One region of the Huintestinicola butyrica genome, then DNA from elsewhere that is predicted to be linked to it. Evidence: riboswitches for the same ligand, from Rfam matches in the RefSeq annotation. Region 1 holds a riboswitch; the other holds the start of a gene.

Region 1 (11,198 bases):
GGAACTGAAGTTCTGATACTCAAAGATCACGGAAAGATTTTTTGAAGTTTTAAGAGATTTTAAGGAAAGAAGATATAAAAAGAAAAAGATTTTAGGAGTGGTGGTATGAAAACGAAATTAAAAAGACTTACAGTTGCTGCGGTCGCAGCTATGATGGCAGCTACAGTTATGGCAGGCTGCGGTGATACATCAACAACTACTGACGGTTCTTCGGCAGCAGGCGGCGATACAGCGGCTGCATCCACAACAGGCGGCGGAAGAACAGCAGGCAGCAAGGATACGCTTGTTATCCTCTCCGCTGAGAACTTCCTCGGAAACTGGGATCCCACCAGCCATACGACCCTCGCCCAGCTTCACGCAGAGTGGATATGTTTTAACAGACTTATCCATATGGATACCGATACTCAGGAGCTTTCTCCCGAGCTTGCAACATCATGGGAATATATTGACGATGCTACTCTCCAGCTCAAGCTGAGAGAAGGCGTAAAGTTCCAGGACGGCAGCGACTTTGATGCTGAGGACGTAAAGGCTACTCTGGAAAAGCATTCCTCCAAGGACAGCGTTACCACCGCTTGGTGGAGCCAGCCCGTTAAGGTAGAGGTTGTTGACCAGTACACCGTCAACGTAAGAATGGAAGACGGCAGGCCCTATGCAGGCCTTATCAATATGCTCTGTATGGTACCTGTAATGTCCGCAGATGACATTGCAGACCCCGCAAAGCTTTCCGCAGGCTTCAACGGCACAGGTGCTTACAAGTTCGATAAGTACGAGAACGACACCATTTACTATTCCGCATTTGATGACTGCTGGGAAGGTGTTCCCAAGACTCCTTACGTTCAGTACAAGTACGTTGCGGATTCCTCCACACGTCTGGCAGCCCTCCAGACAGGTGAGGCTGATATCATCGAGCGTGTTGAGTCCGAGCAGGTAAGTGTTCTGGAAAACAATCCCGATACTGAGGTAATCACTCAGCTCACCACAGAGCTCAAGCACCTCTTCTTCAAGTTTGAGGTTGAGCCTATGAACGAAGAGCTTGTAAGAAAGGCTATCTCCTACGCTATCGACCGTGAGACTATCGTAAATGATATCCTCCAGGGCTACGGCGAGGTTGCAGACTGCTACGTATCCTCCACAGTCTGGGGCTATTCTCCCGTTGACAACTTCCCAACATATGATCCCGAAAAGGCTAAGGAGCTTCTTGCCGAAGCAGGCTACCCCAACGGCGAGGGACTTCCCGAAATGACCTATACGACCTCAGTTGGCTTCTATGTAAAGACCAAGGAGTACGGCGAGTTCATTACTGCAAATCTCCAGGCTATCGGTCTGAACGTAAAGTTCAATCCTGTTGAGACCGCTACATGGAACGATATGTATTATCAGGCAACACCCTGCACCATGATCGACGGCGGCTGGTGCCCTCCGGGACTTGAGCCTGACCTTAAGCTCAACCCCTTCTACAGATCTCCCGGACTTATCACCAAGTTTGTTGACGATCAGCTGGATGCTGTTATGGACAAGGAAGCTTCCGAGCTTGACAGCGAAAAGAGAAAGGAAATACTTGCAAATGAGGTTTATCCTCTGCTTGCTGAAAAGTGCGAAGATGTTCCTCTCTTCAACTCCATGTCCATCTACGGTGTGGGCAGCAATGTAAAGGGCTTCAAGTCCCTGCCTACCACAAGCTTTGAAGTCAAGGACGTAGTAAAGGAATAACATTCAGACAGAATACAGCGGGCAGTCATAAACACAAACGAATGACTGCCCGTTTCTGTTTTTATCAAATTTTTTACGCAGGGAGGAGTTACTGTGTTAAACACAACGATAAAACGTGTTGTTCAGGGAATTTTCATCTTATTCTGTGTAACGTTCATCAGCTTCGTGCTGCTGAGAAATATCCCGGGCGACCCTGTCAAGATAATGGCGCCCAACGCTACCGATGAACAGCGTGAGGTGATCAGGGCTGAGATGGGTCTTGATAATCCGATAATCATACAGTTCAAGGACTATATCGTAAATATCTTCCACGGAGATATGGGTCAGTCCTACTTCAAGAACGATTCCGTTAATCACATCATCGCAGGCACTATAGGAAAATCAGCGCTGCTTATGCTTAACACCGTGGTGCTGGCAGTTGCACTCAGCCTGCTGTTCGGTGTAATTGCCGCAGTAAACAACGGCAAGCTTGCCGATCGGCTGATATCGGGAATTTCCGTAGTGTTCCAGTCAATGCCAAACTACTGGGTGGCAACGATGCTTATACTGCTTGTTTGTGTAAAGCTTAATCTTCTGCCTTCCATGGACTATAAGGGCTACATAAGCACAGTGCTTCCGTCAATAGTTCTGGCGCTGCCGATAATGTCCGTTATGATAAAGAACATAAGGCTCAGTATGATCGACAGCCTTAATCAGGACTTTGTCAAGGCAGCCAGAGCAAGAGGCGTGCATAAGATGAGCGCACTTTTCAGATACGCTCTCAGAAATTCGCTTATCCCTCTTCTCACCGTCCTCGGCGGTCAGCTGGGATTCCTCGCAGGAAGCATAGTTGTTATCGAGTATGTATTCAGCTATCCCGGCATCGGCTATGAGATACTCAATGCCATCAACAGACGTGACTATAACCTGGTACAGGGTCTTATAATTGTATTTTCCACATTCTTTATCGTGGTCAATATGCTGATAGATATCGGCTACGCATATCTCGACCCGAGAATTCGTAAGGCACAGGGGGATTTGTAATATGACTGATGTAAGATCAAAAGCAGTAAATTCAAAGCCCGCAGCTGCTTCGGGCGGAGGAAAGGTCAAGGCCTTCTTCAAGTATATCGGCAAGAACAAGATGTTCTGCATAGGAATGCTTATCGTTATAATCGCCGTTCTTTCGGCAGTTCTGGCACCTGTCATCGTTCCCTGCGATCCGCAGCAGATGACGCCCTCCATAAGACTTACCAAGCCTTTTACGGACAGCGAGCATATTCTGGGCTGCGACGCAATGGGCAGAGACATTTTCAGCCGTATCCTTTACGGCCTGCGCACATCTCTTCTTATCAGTATAGGCGGCGTTGCGCTGGCACTGGCTATAGGCGTGGTGCTGGGCATTATCTCGGGCTTTTCACACCCAAACTTCATCGACACTCTGATAATGAGAATAACCGATATCCAGATGGGATTCCCGTTCATCGTGCTGGCTATCATTGCGCTTACCTTGTTTGAACCCAATCCTCTGAGCATCATCATAGTGCTGAGCCTTTCCGCATGGCCCGCTTATGCGAGAGTTGTGCGTTCCAGCGTTATGATGCAGAAGGACATGGACTACATCGCAGCCGCAAGAATGATGGGTGCAGGCAAGCTGAGGATTGCCGTAAAATATGTAGGCAAGAACCTTATGCCTGCGATCCTTCCCGTACTTCCTCTTGATATCGCAGCAATGATAATCAACGAGAGCCTGCTGAGCTATATGCAGCTCGGCATCAAGTCGCCCTCCATATCTCTCGGAAACATTATGGCGGACGGCAGACAGTACATCTCTACCGATTGGTGGATAACCGCTATCCCCGGTATCGTAATTATGATAATGGTACTGGCGCTTAACTTTGTAGGCGACAGTCTCCAGACAAAGCTTGACCCCAAGCTTCGCAAGTAAGGAGGGAACATCATGGACGTTAAAAAAGCTGAGATCGGCGATGTTCTTTTAAAAGTAACGGGTCTCAAGACCTATTTCAAGATAAACGAAAACCTTACCGTAAAGGCCGTTGACGGAGTAACCTTTTCACTGAAAAAGGGTCATGTTCTCGGCATCATCGGCGAGAGCGGCTCGGGAAAGAGCGTTACCTCCCGTTCCATTATGCGTATCGTTGACGAGCCGGGTTATATCGCAGGCGGAACCATTGAGTTCGGCGGCGAGGATATCCTTAAAGTCAGCGAGAAGCGTATGAGCGAGATCAGGGGCGGGGAGATATCAATGATATTCCAGGACCCTACCACCTCCTTCAACCCCTACCTTACCCTTGGCAGCCAGCTTACGGAAGCATACCTTGTCCACAAGAAGGGCGCTACCAAAAAGGAAGCCCATGACAAGGCGATAGAGGTATTGAAGCTTGTAGGCATACGCAACGGCGACGAGGTAATGAAGAAGTTCCCCTGTGAGTTTTCCGCAGGCTTCCGCCAGAGAATATTCATCGCCATGTCTATGATATGCGACCCGTCCATACTTATTGCCGACGAGCCTACCACAAGCCTTGGCATCACCATTCAGGCGGAGATAATCGAGGCTCTCAGCGAGCTTCAGAAGGAAACGGGCATTTCCATTATGATAATCACCCATGACTTCGGCGTTGTTTCCCAGTTCTCCGATGATATCTTTGTAATGTATGCAGGCCGCTGCGTTGAATCCTCACCAAAGAGAGATCTGCTTTTAAAGCCTGCCCACCCCTATACTGTCGGACTTATCCAGTCCGTACCACTGCTTGAAGCACGTAAGACAAAGAGACTGAAGTCCATCGAGGGCTTCCCTCCAAATATGGCAAAGCCTCAGCCCGGCTGCGCATTTGCTCCCAGATGTCCCTATGCAAAGGACATCTGCCGCAAGGAAGTCCCCGAGCTGAAACAGATAGGCGAGGACAGATTCTGCGCCTGCCACTTCCCGCTTCTTGACTATAATACTGCCGACGATACGGTTCTTGAATAAGGAGTGAGCTATATGGATAAATCATATCCCATATTATCATGCGATAACATTGTTAAATTATATCCCGTAAGACGTGGACTGTTCAGCAAGGTAGTCGGCAACAAGCGTATCGTTGACGACGTTTCGCTGGAGGTCGAGGAGGGCAAGACCATTGCCCTTGTAGGCGAATCAGGCTGCGGAAAATCCGTACTGCTGAGAATAATCTCCGATATCGAAAAGCCCACTACAGGTACTGTAAGATTTCATGGCTGCCCTCTGGACGAGCTTTATCCAGAGGACAGGGACGAGATGAAGAAAAGCGTCCAGATGATATTCCAGGATACCCTTTCTTCGCTTCACCCACGTTTTACCATTCAGGAGTCCATCGAGGAGCCTTTGAAGCTTTCGGGCGTATCAGACCCCGCAGAAAGAATGGCTATCATCAAAAAGACCTTTGATCTTATAGGTCTTGATACCGACTTCCTTACCAGATATCCACACCAGCTTTCGGGCGGTCAGAGGCAGCGTGCGGTAATAGCCCGTGCGCTGGTGGTAAATCCCAAGCTGCTGCTGGCAGACGAGCCTATATCCGCACTGGACGTATCACTGCAGGCTCAGATAATAAATCTGCTTATGGACCTCCAGAGCGAGCTTAACCTTTCGATACTGCTGGTTGCACATGACCTTGCGGTGGTTCGTCAGATCGCAGATGAGATACTTATCATGTACCTTGGTCATATCGTTGAGAGGGCAAAGAGCAAGGATATCTACAGCGATGCACGTCACCCTTATACCAAGGTGCTGCTCAAAGCGGCGCCCAGTATCAAAAAGGGCATAAACGATGAGGGCTTCAGCCTTGACCTTAAAGTCGGCGATACTCCGTCACCCGAAAATCCGCCCAAGGGTTGTCCGTTCTGCACACGCTGCATATATGCGGACGATGAGTGCATGGAAAAATGCCCCGAAAACGTGGAGGTTTCTCCCGGACATTTTGTTATGTGCAGCAAGTTCTGCGGATAATATCCATTGTACAGTACAGCGCCGTTCATATGAGCTATGAGCGGCGCTGCTTTACAAGGAGGGGGAATATGTTTTTCAAGGAAAGAAAGGGTGCTCTGCCTGCCTATATCGTCACGCTGATAATATGTACGGCGCTGATGTTCATAATGAACACCTTGCAGGACAGCATTGCTTCAAACCATTATATAGATAGTCTTGACGAGATAATCGCAGGGAAAAACGCAGGCTATGTATGGTCGGAGATACAGTGGCTGATAGGGGAGATACCCGAGGGTCAGGTAATGAGAACATGGGTCTGCGGTGTTGTGATGATAATATTTACGTTCATCGGATATTTCTTTGAGCGGACAAATTCACGCTTCCGCGGCACTGATCTTGTTGGCGGCAGCGGTTATTTTATTCCTATGCTTCTTGTCAGCACGGGAGCAATGCTCCTTGCAAACCTTGTTTATCACAGGGCGACCATGAACGGCTGGGCAGCAACGTTCATATCCTTCTGCAGCCTTGCTCCGCTGCTTTTTAACATATACGGCGGCGGTGCAAAAAAGATCGCCACCGAGATGATCCTCGGAGGACTTGCTCCTGCGGGCTTCGGAGCGTATATTGCAATGCCGTACATAGTAAAGCCGCTGGGACTGCCCGCATTTGTATCCGCAGCTATCGGCATGGCAGTGACAGTGCCGCTGTGCGTGCTGCTCTGCCGACATCTTCCGTGGATGACACCCATAGATATGAGCATATACAAAAGCTCTCCTGCGGATAACAGGAGCTTTTCGGACAGCAGACTGTATGTAAGGTGGCTACTGGCAGACCCCTCTGAGCTTATTTTCTGGGGAAGCAGCTGGGGAACAGTTGGAATGTATATCGGAGCAGTGCTGGCATGGTGGCTTGACCCGCTTGCTAATTCCTGTGCGGCGTATAAATTCCCCACAGTCATGTGCTGCCAGCTTATCACCATTGCCACAAGCATTTTTTTATGGTTTCCAAAGGTAAAGCGGGGAGAAAGCGCCTTTACATTTTCGGGCTTTGTAATAATCTCCGCATTCATAAACACCTACGAAATGAGTGTTCCTCTTATGATAATATCCATACTTGTTGCGGCAATTTTCACACCGCTTACTGCAATGAAGCTTTATGAAAAAACAAAGCTCCGCAGTCTGCCGCCCTGCTGTTCCACGCTGACTTCATTCTGTATTGTGTGTATCAGCTGGAGCCTGGTGCTGAGGGCGGTAACAATGTAAATAATGATTTGACCCTACGGCGTAATTGCCTTATCTTATAACTCTTGATGAATATTTATAGACTAATACTGCATGTTAAATTTATGACTGCAGATTCATATATGCTCAACAGGTTGAGGTCATTTTTTATTATGTATTGTTGCCTTTCAATCTCTCAGCCAGCCGTATAAGCCTGTCCGCCTGTGTAATTGTTGCCTGTAAGGGGTCGCCCTCTCTGATACGCATAGTTCTCCTTATCTCTTTGGGAATGACCACTCTTCCGAGATCGTCAATTCTCCTGACAATACCTGTTGCTTTCATAGTATCGTTCCTTTCACGTATAAATTCAAGATCGGTATCGCAGCAATATGATTGCGATGCTGACTTTTTCCTGAGTTTTTGGTTGCCTTACTATTTTTTCTGCTTTCATGTGAATTATTCATCTATGGTCATTGAGAGTATGGCTATTTGCTATTAAATTAAATATTTAAAAAGGAGGTGTTTATTTGAAAAATGAAATAACATAGGCATTTGAAGTTCATCAAGTCTCTATTGACAACCGAATAATAAGATGGTAAAATAATAAAAAATGAATAACTATCGGGATACAGGTGCAAAAGCAGTGCTTTTAACCAAAAGCTGCCAAGCCTAACAAGGAATCAGGTGCGAATCCTGAGCAAGGCCGTTGCCGTATTTTGTCTTAACGCATACATGACGTGAGTCAGTCACTGGAGAGTTTCTTCGGGAAGGCGTATGCGAGCCGTTCTGGCGGGCAATAAGTCGGAATACTTGCCTGTATCCTCCCCGTGCAGGGTATTGTTTATGAGGAAATTTTTCCTTTGTCTGCGGAACTCCGGAACGTAAATGATGGTATGATGTGAAAAATCGGCTGCTTTGGCGGCGCTTGTGTGTTGCCTTTTTTATATTTGGCAAAACCTGGCACGGCATATCATATCATAAAAAGTGAAAGAATTAAGCAAACGGACATTATCCATGCTGGGGCTTGGGTAATGTCCGTTTTTTATTTGCATAAATACATATAAGTTCACGAAAGGATATTGGATCATGAAAAAAAGAGTATTAACAGCATTTATGGCAGCGGTCGTGGCTTTATCGGCAGTGGGCTGTGCATCATCGGACGCAGGCACTTCATCAGAGGGAGCGGCTGAGACTACAGCGAACAATGCAGGGGTCGGTGGACTGAAAAATGCCGCAGCAGCCGACAAGGTCTCGGACAGTGAGGAAGCCATTCTCGTTACAGGCGATGACTATCCTCTCACGGTGCGTGATTATCTCAAATATGAAACGACCATAGAAACAAAGCCTGAAAAGGTAGCCGTGCTGTCAGGCACTCCGCTGAATATCTGGTATGACCTTGGAGGCAAATCCGTCTGTACCTCCGATGTAAGCGATAATGTCCGCCTTACAGAAGGATATGAGGAGGAAATAAAGTCGCTTCCCCAGATAGGCCCCGTGTATTCTGTTGATATGGAGGCTGTAATAGCACAGGAGCCTGACCTTATTATAGCACAGGTGGGCACCCAGACCACTCAGAGCTCAAAGCTCCGTGAGATGGGCTATAACGTTATCCAGTCGCATATCAGAGGCTTTTCTGACGTTGTTGATACATACCGTGCATTCGGAAAACTGCTGGGTCAGAGCGAGCTTGCCGAACAGCGCATCGCAGAGCTTGAAAAGGGCAAAAAGGAAATTACCGACAAGCTTCCCGATGATGATATATCAGTGGTAATTCTCTATGTTACTTCAAAATCACTTGCCGTAAAGCTTGACAACAGCATTGCAGGCGATATTGCAGGTATCCTTGAGCTTGATAACATCGCATCGGGTCTTGCCCCCGATACCGTAGGTTCAGAAACAACTCCGCTGGATATCGAGTACATCGTTGAAAAGGATCCCGACTATGTTCTTGTAACAACTATGATATCAAGCAATGAAGAGGCTAAAAAGACTGTCGAAGAGCAGTTCGCTTCAAATCCTGCGTGGAGCTCGGTGAATGCCATAAGCGAGGGCAGGGTAATTTATCTTCCCCAGCAGTATTATCTTTATAATGCAGGCCCGTATTATGTTGATGCCATAAAATATATGGCGCAGAGCATTTATCCCGATATTTACGGAGAGGTGGAAGAAACGTTCTGATGGAAAAAACAGATCTGAGAGAAACCGTCTCATTTAAAGCGGCGGTGCTTGTCATTCTTGCGGCGGCAGTGGTGTTTGCATTTATTCTTGGCAACGTTGTGGGAACGATGGATATTTCCGTTTCGGATATTATAGATACTGTTTCGGGAGATCATACGGGGACCAATAACAAGGTCATCTGGAACATTAGGCTTCCCAGAATGATTCTTGCCGCTCTTGTAGGTATAAACCTTGCGCTTTCAGGCTCAATACTGCAGGGCGTGATGAAAAATCCGCTGGCAGATCCGTCTATTATAGGCATAAGCAGCGGAGCTGGACTTTTCGGTATCGTAATACTTGTAATATTTCCCCAGTGGCAGAATTTTGTGCCCATAGCCGCATTCGGGGGAGCAATGCTTGCAGCGGCGATAATATACCTTCTGGCATGGAAGGGCGGCATCGACCCCACAAGGATAGTGCTTTCGGGCGTTGCGGTATCTGAGCTTTTCGGTGCGGGAATATCGGCGACACTTGTTTTTTTCAGCGACAGAGTTCACGGTGCGCTTACATTTATGAACGGAAGTCTTTCTTCACGAAGCTGGAGCGAGGTAAGGACCATACTGCCCTATACGATCGCTGGTCTGCTTCTGGCGTTCATCTTTGCGGACAAGCTGAACATACTTGTTCTCGGTGATGATACCGCAAGGGGACTGGGGCTTAATGTTGAGCTTACGAGGCTTGGCTTTACCGCTCTGGCGGCACTGCTTGCGGCATCTGCGGTAAGCGTTGTGGGTCTGCTGGGCTTTGTGGGGCTTATCGTTCCCCACAGCATAAGGCTTATCCTCGGAAATAACTACAGGATAATGTTCCCTGCAACAGCGCTCCTGGGAGCGGCGCTGGTCATGCTCAGCGATACCTTTGCTCGAACGGTTTTAAGCCCCACCGAGATACCTGTGGGAATAGTTATGGCTGTACTGGGAGTTCCTTTCTTCCTGTACCTTCTCAGAAAGTAGGCGCATATGGAAAATACTATTTTATCTGTGAGAGATCTTTGCGCAGGCTACAGAAATTCCCGTATCCTTGACGGCATAAGCCTTGATATACAGCGTGGAAAGATATATTCCGTAATTGGCCCCAACGGCTGCGGAAAAACGACCCTCATAAGGGCAATGAGCCGAAATCTCCGTCCGCAAAGCGGACAGGTTTTGCTTGACGGAAAGGATATTTTCCGCACCAATACAAAGCTTGTGGCGCAGAAAATGGCGGTGCTGTGCCAGAATGACACGAGCATGAGCGATATAACCGTTAAAACGCTGGTTGAATACGGCAGATATGCCCATAAAAAGTGGTGGTCAGGCACGGGCAGCGAGGATAAAAGCATTGTTGAATGGGCAATCAGGCGCACAGGCATGACAAAGCTGCAGGACAGAAAAATAAATGCGCTTTCAGGCGGCGAAAGGCAGCGTGCCCGTATTGCCATGGCAATAGCGCAGAAGCCTGAGCTTATGCTTCTCGATGAGCCGACGACTTATCTTGATATCGCTCACCAGCTGGAGATAATGGAGCTTGTGGCGGCGCTCAACCGTGAAGAGGGGATAACCGTTGTGATGGTGCTGCACGACATGAATCATGCGGCAAGATATTCCGATGAGCTGATCCTGCTGAACAGAAGCAAGGTACATACTATCGGCGCTCCGAGAGAGCTGCTTGAGAACGGCGAGCTTGAAAACGTGTTCAGCGTTGAAGCGGAGATACTTTCCGACAGCGAGGATAATTCGCCTGTATTTTATGCAAAGAGGAAAAAACAATGAAATTTACTTTTATAACCGTTTCCGCCCCTGCCCTGAAAAGTCTGATGAAAGCGGCAAAGGAGATAATGAGCCTTGAAGAGGAACTTCTGGAGCTGCGCCTTTACTATGCAGTCACAGAGTATGGCAAAGAAAAGACCGACAGGCTCATATCCGATATAAAGACCTCCGATATGGTATTTGTTGACCTTATGGGAAGCCCTGTTGAGACTGTAAAGGCTGTTTATAAGGGGCTTAGGGAATGTAATGGAAATGTTATCCCTTACGGCAATTCGGCAAGGGAATACCTGAAGCTGGGCAGCTTTTCCGCAGCGGGAATGATGTCAGGCGGCGGAAAAAAGCCCGATATGGCAG
Region 2 (11,198 bases), on a different contig from region 1:
ATGCCGTCGTAATAGCCCATAGCTCCCTCTATAATGTTCATATCCGCTGAATTTTTCTTCAGCAGGTAATTCAGCGTGCCTGCGGGGCAGAAGTAGCTGTCAAGATTATAGGACTTGGTGCCGATTATCTTGCTGTGAAACATAGGGTCGATGTAATCGGGGCCGCACTTGAACGCACCCACGTCAACACTGCGCTCCGAAAGAGCTTTCAGCAAGGCGCAAACAACAGTCGTCTTTCCGCAGCCGCTGTTCGTGCCAGATATCATTATCCTTTTCATGTCCGCCTCGCTCCGCTTATGATAAATATGGGATTTTCGGCGTTCAGCATAGTGCTGTTGCCAACTTTTCGTGTACGTGTAACGGCTATCTGCGATATTTCGCAGGGGATATCCGCTTTATCAAAAAAATCAACAGCCCTGTTCAGGGTCTCAAGTGTCACGGCGGTTATAACAATATTGGCATAGGGATTTTTGCTGAGAACAATGTTCATTATCTCGCTGAGCTTTCCGCCCGACCCGCCGATAAAAACGCTTTGAGGAGCAGGGAAGCTTAATGCCTCTTCCTCTGCCTGACCACAAAAAACTGAAATATTATCGCACCCGAACTTTATTGCATTCTGCCGAGTAAGCTCCTCCGCTTCGGGCGACTTATCTACCGCATACACCCTGCCGTCAGCACATTGCAGAGCCATCTCCACCGTAACGGAGCCTGTTCCGCAGCCAATATCCCAGCAGATGCCGTCACGCTCAGCCGCCAGCTTTGATATGCAAACCGCACGCACCTCTGATTTGGTCATGGGGATTTTCCCACGGATAAAGCAGTCATCGGATATCCCCACAGGCGTAAATCTCTCGTAATTATGGTTTATGACAACCATTACGCAAAGGTTCGCATTTTCATATCCTGTAAAGTCAGTAGCCCTGCCTGAGGATATCTTTTCATTTTCAGCCGCAAGGTCTTCACCGATATAAACCTCTGTATCGTTCAGACTGTATTCACACAGCCTTTGGCATATTTCCGATACCTTGACCTTCCCACCAAGGAGAAAAAATACCTTTTCATTTGAGAATACATTCCGCACAATATTGGCTTCCGCACCGTGAAGGCTCACAAATTTGCAGTCCTGCCATGGAATGCCTATCCTGTCAAAAAAATAAACAGGGGAGGATATGCCGCTTATAACACGGCAGTCACCTATAAGCGGCAATAGCTTTTCCGTGCCGCTGTAAAAGCCGCAGTCGCCTGACATAAGCACTGCGATTTTGGTGAATTCCGAAGCCCTTATGCGCTCGGCTATCTCTTTCGGGTCATAGGAAATAAACATCTGCCTGTTAAGGTGTTCAAATGGTTTGACCATGCGCCTTGCGCCTATTATAAGCTCTGCGCTTTCTATCGCTTCCTTTGCCTCGGCGGTGAGAGTTTTATCGCCGTCCATTCCAATGCCTATAACAGCTATGTCCTTATTCACTTCTGCACCTCCCCAGCAGGATATTTTCCGCCTCTTCCAATGAAATTCCATTTTCATCGGGGCGCTTTATAATAATAAGCCCTGCACCGCATACCTGAGCCGCATTGACTTTTTCTGCAAAACCGCCTGCGTTTCCGCTGTCCTTTGTTACCAGAAATTCTGCACTGCTTCTTTTAATATGCTCAATGTTCTGCTCCAGCGTAAAAGGACCTTTTTCCGCAATTATCTTTTCATTGGGAAATCCCAACGCTCTGCACTCGGCTATGACCTTCGGTAAATCAAGCACACGGGCGGTAAAACGCTTCGCATAGTCATGCACAGCCGTGAACGCCGCAAGCTCCTTGCTTCCTGTGGTTATAAGCGCATTGCCGTTTACAGTGTCAAGATACTCCGCCGCAGCCGTAACATCGTCAAAATAAATGGCGCTTTCGCATATTGCGTCGTCCGCACGTTTTATCCTATATAAAGTGACATTTTTTTCGGTGCAGGCGGCAGTTATGTTCTTTGTGACCTCTTTTGCATAAGGGTGAGTAGCATCTATTACTGCCGATACTCCAAGCTTTTCTATCATACCTGCAATACCGCTTGCATCTTCTCTGCCAATATTGATATGCACATATTCCGACTGAGGGAGCAGCTCAGCGCCGTATTCCGTAGCCACGCTTATGCAGGCATTTATCCCGTGACCTGCGCAGAACTCCGCCAGCTGCCTGCCCTCGGTAGTTCCGCCGAAAATAAGTATATCACACATTTTTATATCCTCGTGGAGTGACCATTTTTCCGTTTATATTCTTGGTTTCGCTGTTGCCGATGAAAACGGTTGTGAACATATCCGCCTTAAAATCACGAAGCTCGGCAAGGGTCATCACACCGCTTTCCATGCCGATTCTGCCGATGTTGCGCACATATCCGCATACCGTTTCGGGGGACTTATATTTAAGCGTTATGTCACAGGCTTTTGCCAGGTAATCAGCACGCTTTTTGGACGACGGATTGTATATCGCCGTGGTAAAATCCCCCATAGCGGCGCAGGCAAGGCGCTTTTCAATCTTTTCCCACGGGGTCAGCAGGTCGGAGAGGCTTATCACAGCAAAATCATGAGTTAGGGGAGCACCCAGCACTGCCCCTCCGCTGAGTGCCGCCGTAACACCTGCCACTATCTCAATATCCGTGTTGGGGTAATTTGCCGAAAGCTCCAGTGCCAGCCCTGCCATGCCATAGACCGAGCTGTCGCCGCTGCATACCAGCGAAACGATTTTGCCGCTATCAGCCTGTTCAAGTGCAAATATTACCCTGTCCTTTTCCTGCTTCATGGCAGTTGAAGCAAATTCCTTGCAGGGGAACATCTCTTTTAAAAGCTCAACATATACCGTGTAGCCCACGATAAGGTCACTTTCCTGCAAAGCCCTCTCGGCTTCAAGGGTCATGCCCTCCTTGTTTCCCGGGCCAAAGCCAATAACATATAATTTCATAATACCCGCCTGTTAAAATCAATTTTTACGGGAGCTTCCGCCGCCGCAAAGGTCATTCCGTTCATAGCCTGCTTTTTTACAAGCAGACTTTTTCCCATGACCATAGCACTGCGCTCGCAGATATTGTCTGCTCCCGTTGTTTTCAAAACAAATTCAGATGATGTGAACTGTCCTTTTACCGCCATAAGCTCCGCAGCCGAATAAAACTGCGGCGGAATGTGATGATTGTGGCAGAATGTAAGTATAGCGTTTTCCTCCCGCTTGATGTCAATGGTGCACAAGGCTTTCACACGGCGTATATCAAGCTTATTTTCCGCAAGCTGTGATAATAAAAATAGCTCAAACTTTTCTGCCGATGTGCCCTTTTTGCACCCTGCCCCGATAATGATATCCTTAGGGATAAGGTGCAGAGTGTGTTCAAACGGCATTTTTGCTGCGTCAGAGGAAATGCAGATGCCAAGCCTTTTATTGTCACAAAAAGGGGGAGTGTTCAAGCAGCCTGTATCGCTGTAAAATCCCACATTTCCGCCGTTTGCTGTCTCTGCCGCAATTTCCTTTGCAATGTCATATTCGCAGATGTACAGGTCATTTGCAGCTGCAAAGCTGTCAGGGGAGAATTTGCCGCCGACGTCCGTAGCAGTGGTTATAACAGGCTCCGCACCGATGATCTCCGCAACTTTTTCGGTAAGGGCGTTTGCTTTTCCGATATGCCCCGATAACAGCGATATAGCAAATTTCCCGCTTTCGTCTATGACCACAACCGCAGGGTCGCTGAGCTTTGAGACCACATGGGGAGCAATCATTCTCACAGCTATCCCGCAGGCGCATATGAAAATGATCCCGTCATATTCCCCAAAGCATTTTGCGGTCATCTGCTTCATATCATCAAAAGGCACAGCAGAACCGTCACAGTGCTTTGAAAAAGCAAATCTGTCGCAGGCTATGCCAATACCCGCAGCTATCCTGCGTGATATTTTGTTTCCGTTCTCGGTGACGGATATAACCGCTATTTTCATACCTGAACATTCCTTTTTGTGACTATAGCTTTTAAATCTCAGCCTTTCTGAACTCAGTCTCAAAGCTCTTGTCATAAAGCTTTGAAAGGGAATAATCATTGCCCAGGAAATACCCCACGCAGATAAGTGCTGTTTTGGTAATGCCGTTATCCGACGCAGTCTGAGCAAGATCCTCCACAGTACAGCGGCAAACCTTCTGGTCAGCCCAGCTTGCCTTGTAAACTATGGCAGCAGGGGTGTCGGGCTTGTATCCGCCCCTGATAAGCTCAGCCGAAAGCTCCTTTAGAAGCCCCGTGCTGAGAAAGATGACCATGGTAGCATTATGAGCAGCCAGAGCAGCAATGCTCTCCTTTTCGGGAACAGGCGTTCTGCCTGCCATTCGTGTGATTATCACCGTTTGGGACACATCGGGGAGAGTATATTCCGCCCTAAGAGCTGCTGCCGCCCCACAGAAAGAGCTTACTCCGGGGCAGATGGCGTATTTTATCCCCAGCTCGTCCAGCCTGTCCATCTGCTCACGAATTGCACCGTAAAGCGACGGGTCACCTGTGTGGAGCCGCACGGTCATTTTTCCCTCATGCTCTGCCGATTTTATCACGTCAATTACCTGCTCCAGCGTCATATAAGCGCTGTTGTGTATCTCGCAGTCTTTTTTTGCATATTCCAACAGCTGCGGATTTACAAGCGAGCCTGCGTAAATAATAACATCAGCCCGTTCAATAAGCGATTTTCCACGCACGGTTATAAGGTCTGCCGCACCGCAGCCTGCGCCCACAAAATTAACCATTGTACTCCTCCATAAGCGTTTTGATTATCCCGTCTGCAGAGCTTGTCATGCCGATAATTCCACGCTTGTCCGAAAACATTACAGCGCCTATAGGTATCTCTCCCTTGACCTTTGCATCAAGATAATACTGAGCCTTTTCCATAAGCACAGCCGCCACGCTGTCAACTGCATTTGCCTTGTCAAGCTCATCAAGAGCGGCATCTACCGTTGCGCAGGAGGGGAGCTTTTTTAATATCTTAGGGTCAACATCGGCCATAACTCCACAGGTAACAAGCACGTCCATGCGACCGTCAGCCTGAGCCGAATGGGTGTTCATTATGCCTGCCCCCAGCTTTACAAGCTTGCCGATATGCCCCACTATAAGCACGCTTTCAAATCCCAGCTCCAGCGCAATATCAATGGCGTCGCCGATGTAATTGCTGCATTTAACTCCGTAATTCATTATCATAGGCATATTTTCAGCAAGAAAGTTTTGGCTGTAGTTACCTATGGTCAGCAGCAGATTTTTTCTGCCCTCGGAACGCCTCATGCGCTCCTCCACTTTAATCGTGTCTATAAGTGCACGGCTGCTCATTGGCTCAACTATGCCGCTGGTACCGATTATGGATATGCCGCCCTCAATGCCCATTCGGGGATTATAGGTTTTAAAGGCAATCTGCTCGCCGTCGGGAACGGATATCGTTATCCTTATCCCGCCGTGATAGTCGTATTTTTCGCATATCTCCGTGATCGCCGCCGATATCATCTTGCGAGGAACGCTGTTTATGGCGGCATTTCCCACAGGCTGGTCAAGTCCTGCCTTTGTGACCCGTCCGATGCCCTTGCCGCCGTCAATTTCAATGCCGAAAGGTATCTTTTCCGCCTTGGCATAAACAAGAATGCCGTTGGTGATGTCGGGGTCATCGCCGCTGTCCTTGCGCACAGCGCAGGAAGCGCAGGCTTCGGATATCTCAGCATTTTCTGTGGAAAGGTGAAGCTCAATGCCCTTGGGCGTCATAAGCTGAGTTTCGTGTACAGATTCGCCTGTCAGCAGCATTTCCGCAGCTGCCTTTGAAGCCGCTGCCGCACATGAGCCTGTAGTATATCCGCAGCGGAGCTTTTCTTTTCCGTGGTATATGTATTCGTCAAGCATTTATGTTCTCCGTTATTTTGCCTGTTTTCCTGTCGTACAGCCTGTAAAGCAGAGCATTGCAAATGGCAGCCGCCACACCGCTGCCGCCCTTTCTGCCTGCTGCAACGATATACGGCACACTTCCGCCCATGATTATCTCCTTTGACTGCACAACATTTACAAAGCCCACAGGCACGCCGATTATCAGCGCAGGTTCTACCTTTCCAACCCTTATAAGCTCGTCCAGGCGGATAAGCGCTGTTGGGGCATTGCCCACTGCGAATATCACATTTTCATGACCGAAAAGCTCCGCAGCCTTATCCATGGAAGCTACAGCCCTTGTAGTTCCGTCACGCTTTGCCCTTTCCGCAACATCACTGTCAGACATAAAGCAGCAGGCACGGCAGCCCAGCGCTTTCATGGCAGGCTTGCTTATGCCCGATTCAGCCATGTGGGTGTCCGTTACGATAACAGTGCCGTTTTTAAGTGCTTCAAGCCCATTCTGAACGGCATTTTCGGAGAATTTCATATTCTGCTTGTAGTCAAAATCAGCGGTGGTGTGTATCACACGCTTAACTATCAGCTTTTCGGTCTCGGATAAACCCTCTGTGCTGCCAAGCTCGCTTTCGATTATTTCCATGCTCCTGCGCTCAATATCCGCAGGGCTTACGTTCTCAATATTCATAATACCTCAAAAAAATACATCCTTGCCATAATGTGCCGAGACGGACAGATATGGTAAGGGTGTATATCAAAAACGTACCTGCCAATTCCTCGTGGCTTTCCTTGTACAAACAGCAGGCAGGTCTCCCGACTTAAACTTCATCACAGAAAGGAGCCTTCCCGATTTCTCAGTGGCATATTTTCCTCTGCTCATTTATCACGGTGACGAGATCGTACAGGATTTTCACCTGTTTCCCTTTTTATCGGACCCGTTAACATAAACGCCAACGTCCGACACCTGATGTTTTTATATTCATTTTCTTTATTATATCATTGCTGTATGCTGTTGTCAATGAATAAATTGTATGGAATTGTTTTGCTTGCATGATATATGAAAATATTATTCATATTCCAGAGCTATAACCTTATTCCTCACCAGACAGTTCTTGCCAACGTTGAGCTTGCACTGACCATCTCAGGCGTTTCCAAGTCGGAGCGCAGGAAGAGAGCCGTGGAAGCTCTGGAAAAGGTGGGGCTGGGAAATCAGCTACACAAAAAGCCCAACCAGATGTCAGGCGGTCAGATGCAGCGAGTTGCCATTGCCCGTGCCCTTATCAATAACCCGGATATACTCCTTGCCGATGAGCCTACAGGCGCACTTGACAGTGAGACCAGCATTCAGGTAATGGAGCTGCTCAAGGAAATTGCCAAGGACAAGCTTGTTATAATGGTAACTCACAACCCCGAGCTTGCGGAGCAGTATGCCAACCGTATAGTCAGGATAAAGGACGGAACGCTGACAGGGGACAGTAATCCCTACACTCCCGCATCGGGACTTATCGGCGTAGGAATATCCTACCTTGCAATAATCCCCATCAATGCAATAGTTTATAACCTTACAGGCATTGAGGGACTTAAAGCATTCCTGCCTCCTCAGGCAGCAGCGGTGCTTGTAGCTATCAGCATGGTGCTTACACTTATTGCAGGCCTTATCCCCTCAAGAGTTGCTTCCAAAAAGGACCCCGTTGAGGCACTCAGAACCGAATAACGATCACTTATACTAAGCACCAATTAAAAACTATACAAAAAATTGAGCATAATCTTGCGTATATGGATTATGCGATGATTTTTTGTCTATAGTTTTATTGGTGATTAGTATTATATCGCTCCTGCGGCTTTTTCGGTCGCAGGAGCCTTTTGTATATGGAAAAGGCAGTTAATTTGTTAAAGCAAAATAAAATCATTTACTGATTATTGATTTATTTGTATAAATGTGCTATAATTAACTGTAACAAACAATAAGCTTGCAAAGGATGGTGTATATGAGCGAAAATAACAGGTACTTTATGAATAAGAACGAGCTTCTCGCCAATGCCGAAAAAGCATTTGAGGAAAAGCAGTTCTGCGTATATTATCAGCCGCAGTACAACTATATGAGCGGCAGAATAGTAGGTGCAGAGGCACTGATCAGGTGGATACACCCAGAATACGGAATGCAGTCTCCCGGGGATTTTATCCCTGTTTTTGAGGAAAACGGACTTATTACCCGTCTTGACCTTTACGTCTTTGAGGAGATATGCAGCTTTATCAGCAGGTGCAGAGGTACTGATATAAAAATAGTTCCCATTTCATTCAACGTATCAAGATATGATGTTATCAGCGGCGATTTTATTGAGCGTATAGAGGAGATCCGCAAAAAATACGATATTCCTGTCACAAATCTGCGTACCGAGATAACCGAAAGCTCCATGATCGGCGGAAATGACCATATGGCTAAGATAGTGAATAAGTTTCAGTCTCTGGGCTACGTGGTTGAAATGGACGATTTCGGCAGCGGATATTCTTCCCTCAATGTCCTCAAGGATATCGAAGTGGATATCATCAAACTGGATATGGCGTTCATGCGTGGAAATCTCACCAAGCGTGGGGGTATAATCATAAGCTCCATTATCCGAATGGCAAACTGGCTGGGCACTCCTGTTATTGCCGAGGGCGTGGAAACTCCCGAGCAGGCGGAATATCTCAAAAGCATCGGCTGCATATATATCCAGGGCTTCCTGTTCTCAAAGCCTGTCCCCGAAAATGAATATGTGAATATGCTGAGAAACTTAAAATCCGATGTGCTTGCTCCCGGAATGAAGCTTATAGACAAGCTTGATGCCGAAAAATTCTGGAGCCCCGAAAGCTTTGAGACCCTTGTGTTCAATAACTTTGTAGGCGGAGCTGCGGTCATTTCATTCAAAGATGACGAGATAGAGACCCTCCGAGTGAACGAAAGGTATCTTAAAGAGCTGGGCATGAATATGAACCAGCAGGATATCATTCTCAACCAGAAAAATCTTAATTTTGACGAGAAAAACAAGCAGATATACATAGATACCATCAACCGTGCCATAGTTTCCAACGATTATGAGACCTGTGAGACCTGGCGTGAGGTGTTTTCCCAGTGCTGCGGCGAGGATTCCCTGTGCATCGAAAGCACTATGCGTGTGATAGGCCGTGCCGAGGGTCAGTATCTGCTGTATGTGCTTATCCGCAACATTACCCATGAAAAGAAAATGTACATGAAGCTGTATGACAGCGAGAAAAAGTTCAGAACAGCAGGCGAGCAGGCAAACATCTACTGCTGGGAATACACCATCGATACCAAGGAAATGCGCCCATGCTTCAGATGTATGCGTGACCTGGGGCTTCCGCCTCTGCTGGAAAATTATCCCGAGCCTGTAATCGAATCAGGACTTTTCCCGCCCGATTACGCCGATATGTACCGTGACTGGCACAAGCAGCTGGCAGAGGGAGCAGAGCATCTTGAAGCCATAATCCCTCTGACAGTCAACAGGATACCTTTCCATGTCCGTTACACCGCCGAATTTGACGAAAACGGCCATCCATACAAAGCTTACGGTTCCGCAACTCAGGTCGTCGATATGCCGACGGAGAAATAAAACAAATACCTGCATGGCTTTTACAAATGCAAGAGCCATGCAGGTATTATTATGTTTTATTGGTATAAAACTCCCTGTTTCTTTTTCTGTACTCAGCAGGGGATATTTTTTCATGCCGCCTGAAAACCGTGCTGAAATAGCCAGCATCGGAAAAGCCCATCTGCCTGCCTATCTCCGCCACGGGGATATCCGAAAATTTAAGCAGACGCTTTGCCTCGCTTAGCCTGCACATCATAAGATATTCGTTTGGGCGCATATGCATGGTTTCCTTGAACACCCGACACAGGTGCTGTGGCGTTATGCCTGCCAGCTCCGCAAGCACGGTCATGGGGAAATCCTTGCTGTAATTATCGTCGATGTAGTTCAGCACAGGCATGAGCAGGCTGCTTCTGTCCTTGCCCTCTTCCGTTGATTTGGCAGTGTGGTAAAATTCAAGGATATACTGATATATCAGCCCCGAACAGATGTAATTTCCGTATATCTTATCCGATTTCTGCTCAATGAACATCTTGTTATATAGATTGCACAGGCTTTCGGTGCTTTCGGGACGGATAACGCAGGGCTTTGTCATTTCCAGCTCTTCAAGCAGAGCCTTGCAGGCGCTTCCGTCAAAGGCTGCCCACCTTACGTCCCAGCAGGCGGTCAGGGGATAATACTCATGGGGATAGTCCGCAGGCAGGAAGAACCATCTGCCCTCGGATACGGTAAGGGTCTGGTCATTAAAGCGCAGCTCTCCCGTGCCCTTTGCGCTGTAAAGTATCTGGTGCCACAGATATCCCTCAGGGCGTGATATCTGCCCCTGATATTCGCTGCCGCCTATTCCCGTAAGATAAAAGGGAAGCTCCTTTACCTGTGCAAATGTAGGGTATATGCTCTGGTTTACTGCCATAATGCTGTTCCTTTCGATAAAAACATCTGATTTATTATAGCTCCGTATTGCGAAGATGTCAAGAGTGTATTTTACTTTTTGAATATAAAATCTTCTGCATATGCCATTATGTGAAATGTGTATCAGCCTGCACTTTAACATTTTGAACATTATCTCTTTAAAGATATTCATAATCTTAAATTGACGTGAGCTGTAAACAGTGATAATATATAATCATCAAACATGAACACTGAGTGTTTATCGAAAGGAAGATATTATGAACACACCTCTTGCACATACACCGCCCATGGGCTGGAACTCCTGGAACACTTTCGGCTGGAATATCAGCGAGGAACTTATAAAGACCACCGCTGACTTTTTCGTTGAAAGCGGACTGAAAGACGCAGGCTACGAGTATATCGTTATCGACGACTGCTGGAGCGAAAAGCAGCGTGACGAAAACGGCAGGCTGGTTCCCGACAAGTATAAGTTCCCCAACGGTATCAAGCCCGTTGCCGACTATATCCATTCCAAGGGACTGAAATTCGGTATGTACTCCTGTGCGGGCACACACACCTGTGCAGGTCACCCGGGCAGCTTTGAGCATGAATTTCAGGACGCTGAGACCTTTGCGGAGTGGGGCGTTGATTACTTAAAGTACGACTACTGCTACAAGCCCAAATCCGCTGACGGCGAGAACCTCTACAAACGTATGGCAATGGCTCTGAGAAACTGCGGCAGAGATATCCTTTTCTCCGCCTGCAACTGGGGAAATGACGATGTTTACAGCTGGATAAGGGAATCCGGCGCACAAATGTTCCGCTCCACAGGCGATATCCAGGATAACTGGCAGTCAATAAAGAGCATT

What was found. A riboswitch is a leader RNA that binds a small molecule or an ion and turns the genes downstream of it on or off. The one in region 1 is predicted to bind cobalamin.
Region 2: another riboswitch for cobalamin. It lies ahead of OCV68_RS10425 (precorrin-8X methylmutase); the one in region 1 lies ahead of OCV68_RS08000 (ABC transporter substrate-binding protein).

What each region holds. Positions count from the first base shown of each region.
Region 1 covers NZ_JAOQKB010000006.1:33,608-44,805, forward strand. Annotated here, with positions in the region: gene OCV68_RS07960 (hypothetical protein) at 1-16, shown strand, start outside; gene OCV68_RS07965 (ABC transporter substrate-binding protein) at 106-1,710, shown strand; gene OCV68_RS07970 (ABC transporter permease) at 1,804-2,733, shown strand; gene OCV68_RS07975 (ABC transporter permease) at 2,735-3,637, shown strand; gene OCV68_RS07980 (ABC transporter ATP-binding protein) at 3,650-4,681, shown strand; gene OCV68_RS07985 (ABC transporter ATP-binding protein) at 4,694-5,680, shown strand; gene OCV68_RS07990 (hypothetical protein) at 5,749-6,921, shown strand; partial or broken gene OCV68_RS07995 (AbrB/MazE/SpoVT family DNA-binding domain-containing protein) at 7,087-7,221, opposite strand; cobalamin riboswitch at 7,493-7,711, shown strand; gene OCV68_RS08000 (ABC transporter substrate-binding protein) at 7,966-9,057, shown strand; gene OCV68_RS08005 (FecCD family ABC transporter permease) at 9,057-10,049, shown strand; gene OCV68_RS08010 (ABC transporter ATP-binding protein) at 10,056-10,847, shown strand; gene OCV68_RS08015 (cobaltochelatase subunit CobN) at 10,844-11,198, shown strand, end outside.
Region 2 covers NZ_JAOQKB010000009.1:88,348-99,545, forward strand. Annotated here, with positions in the region: gene OCV68_RS10390 (cobyrinate a,c-diamide synthase) at 1-278, opposite strand, end outside; gene cbiE (precorrin-6y C5,15-methyltransferase (decarboxylating) subunit CbiE) at 275-1,468, opposite strand; gene cobK (precorrin-6A reductase) at 1,461-2,219, opposite strand; gene cobJ (precorrin-3B C(17)-methyltransferase) at 2,212-2,940, opposite strand; gene OCV68_RS10410 (cobalt-precorrin 5A hydrolase) at 2,937-3,956, opposite strand; gene cobM (precorrin-4 C(11)-methyltransferase) at 3,988-4,743, opposite strand; gene cbiD (cobalt-precorrin-5B (C(1))-methyltransferase CbiD) at 4,736-5,875, opposite strand; gene OCV68_RS10425 (precorrin-8X methylmutase) at 5,868-6,539, opposite strand; cobalamin riboswitch at 6,638-6,834, opposite strand; partial or broken gene OCV68_RS10430 (ABC transporter ATP-binding protein) at 6,921-7,311, shown strand; gene OCV68_RS10435 (EAL domain-containing protein) at 7,840-9,462, shown strand; gene OCV68_RS10440 (AraC family transcriptional regulator) at 9,512-10,351, opposite strand; gene OCV68_RS10445 (glycoside hydrolase family 27 protein) at 10,581-11,198, shown strand, end outside.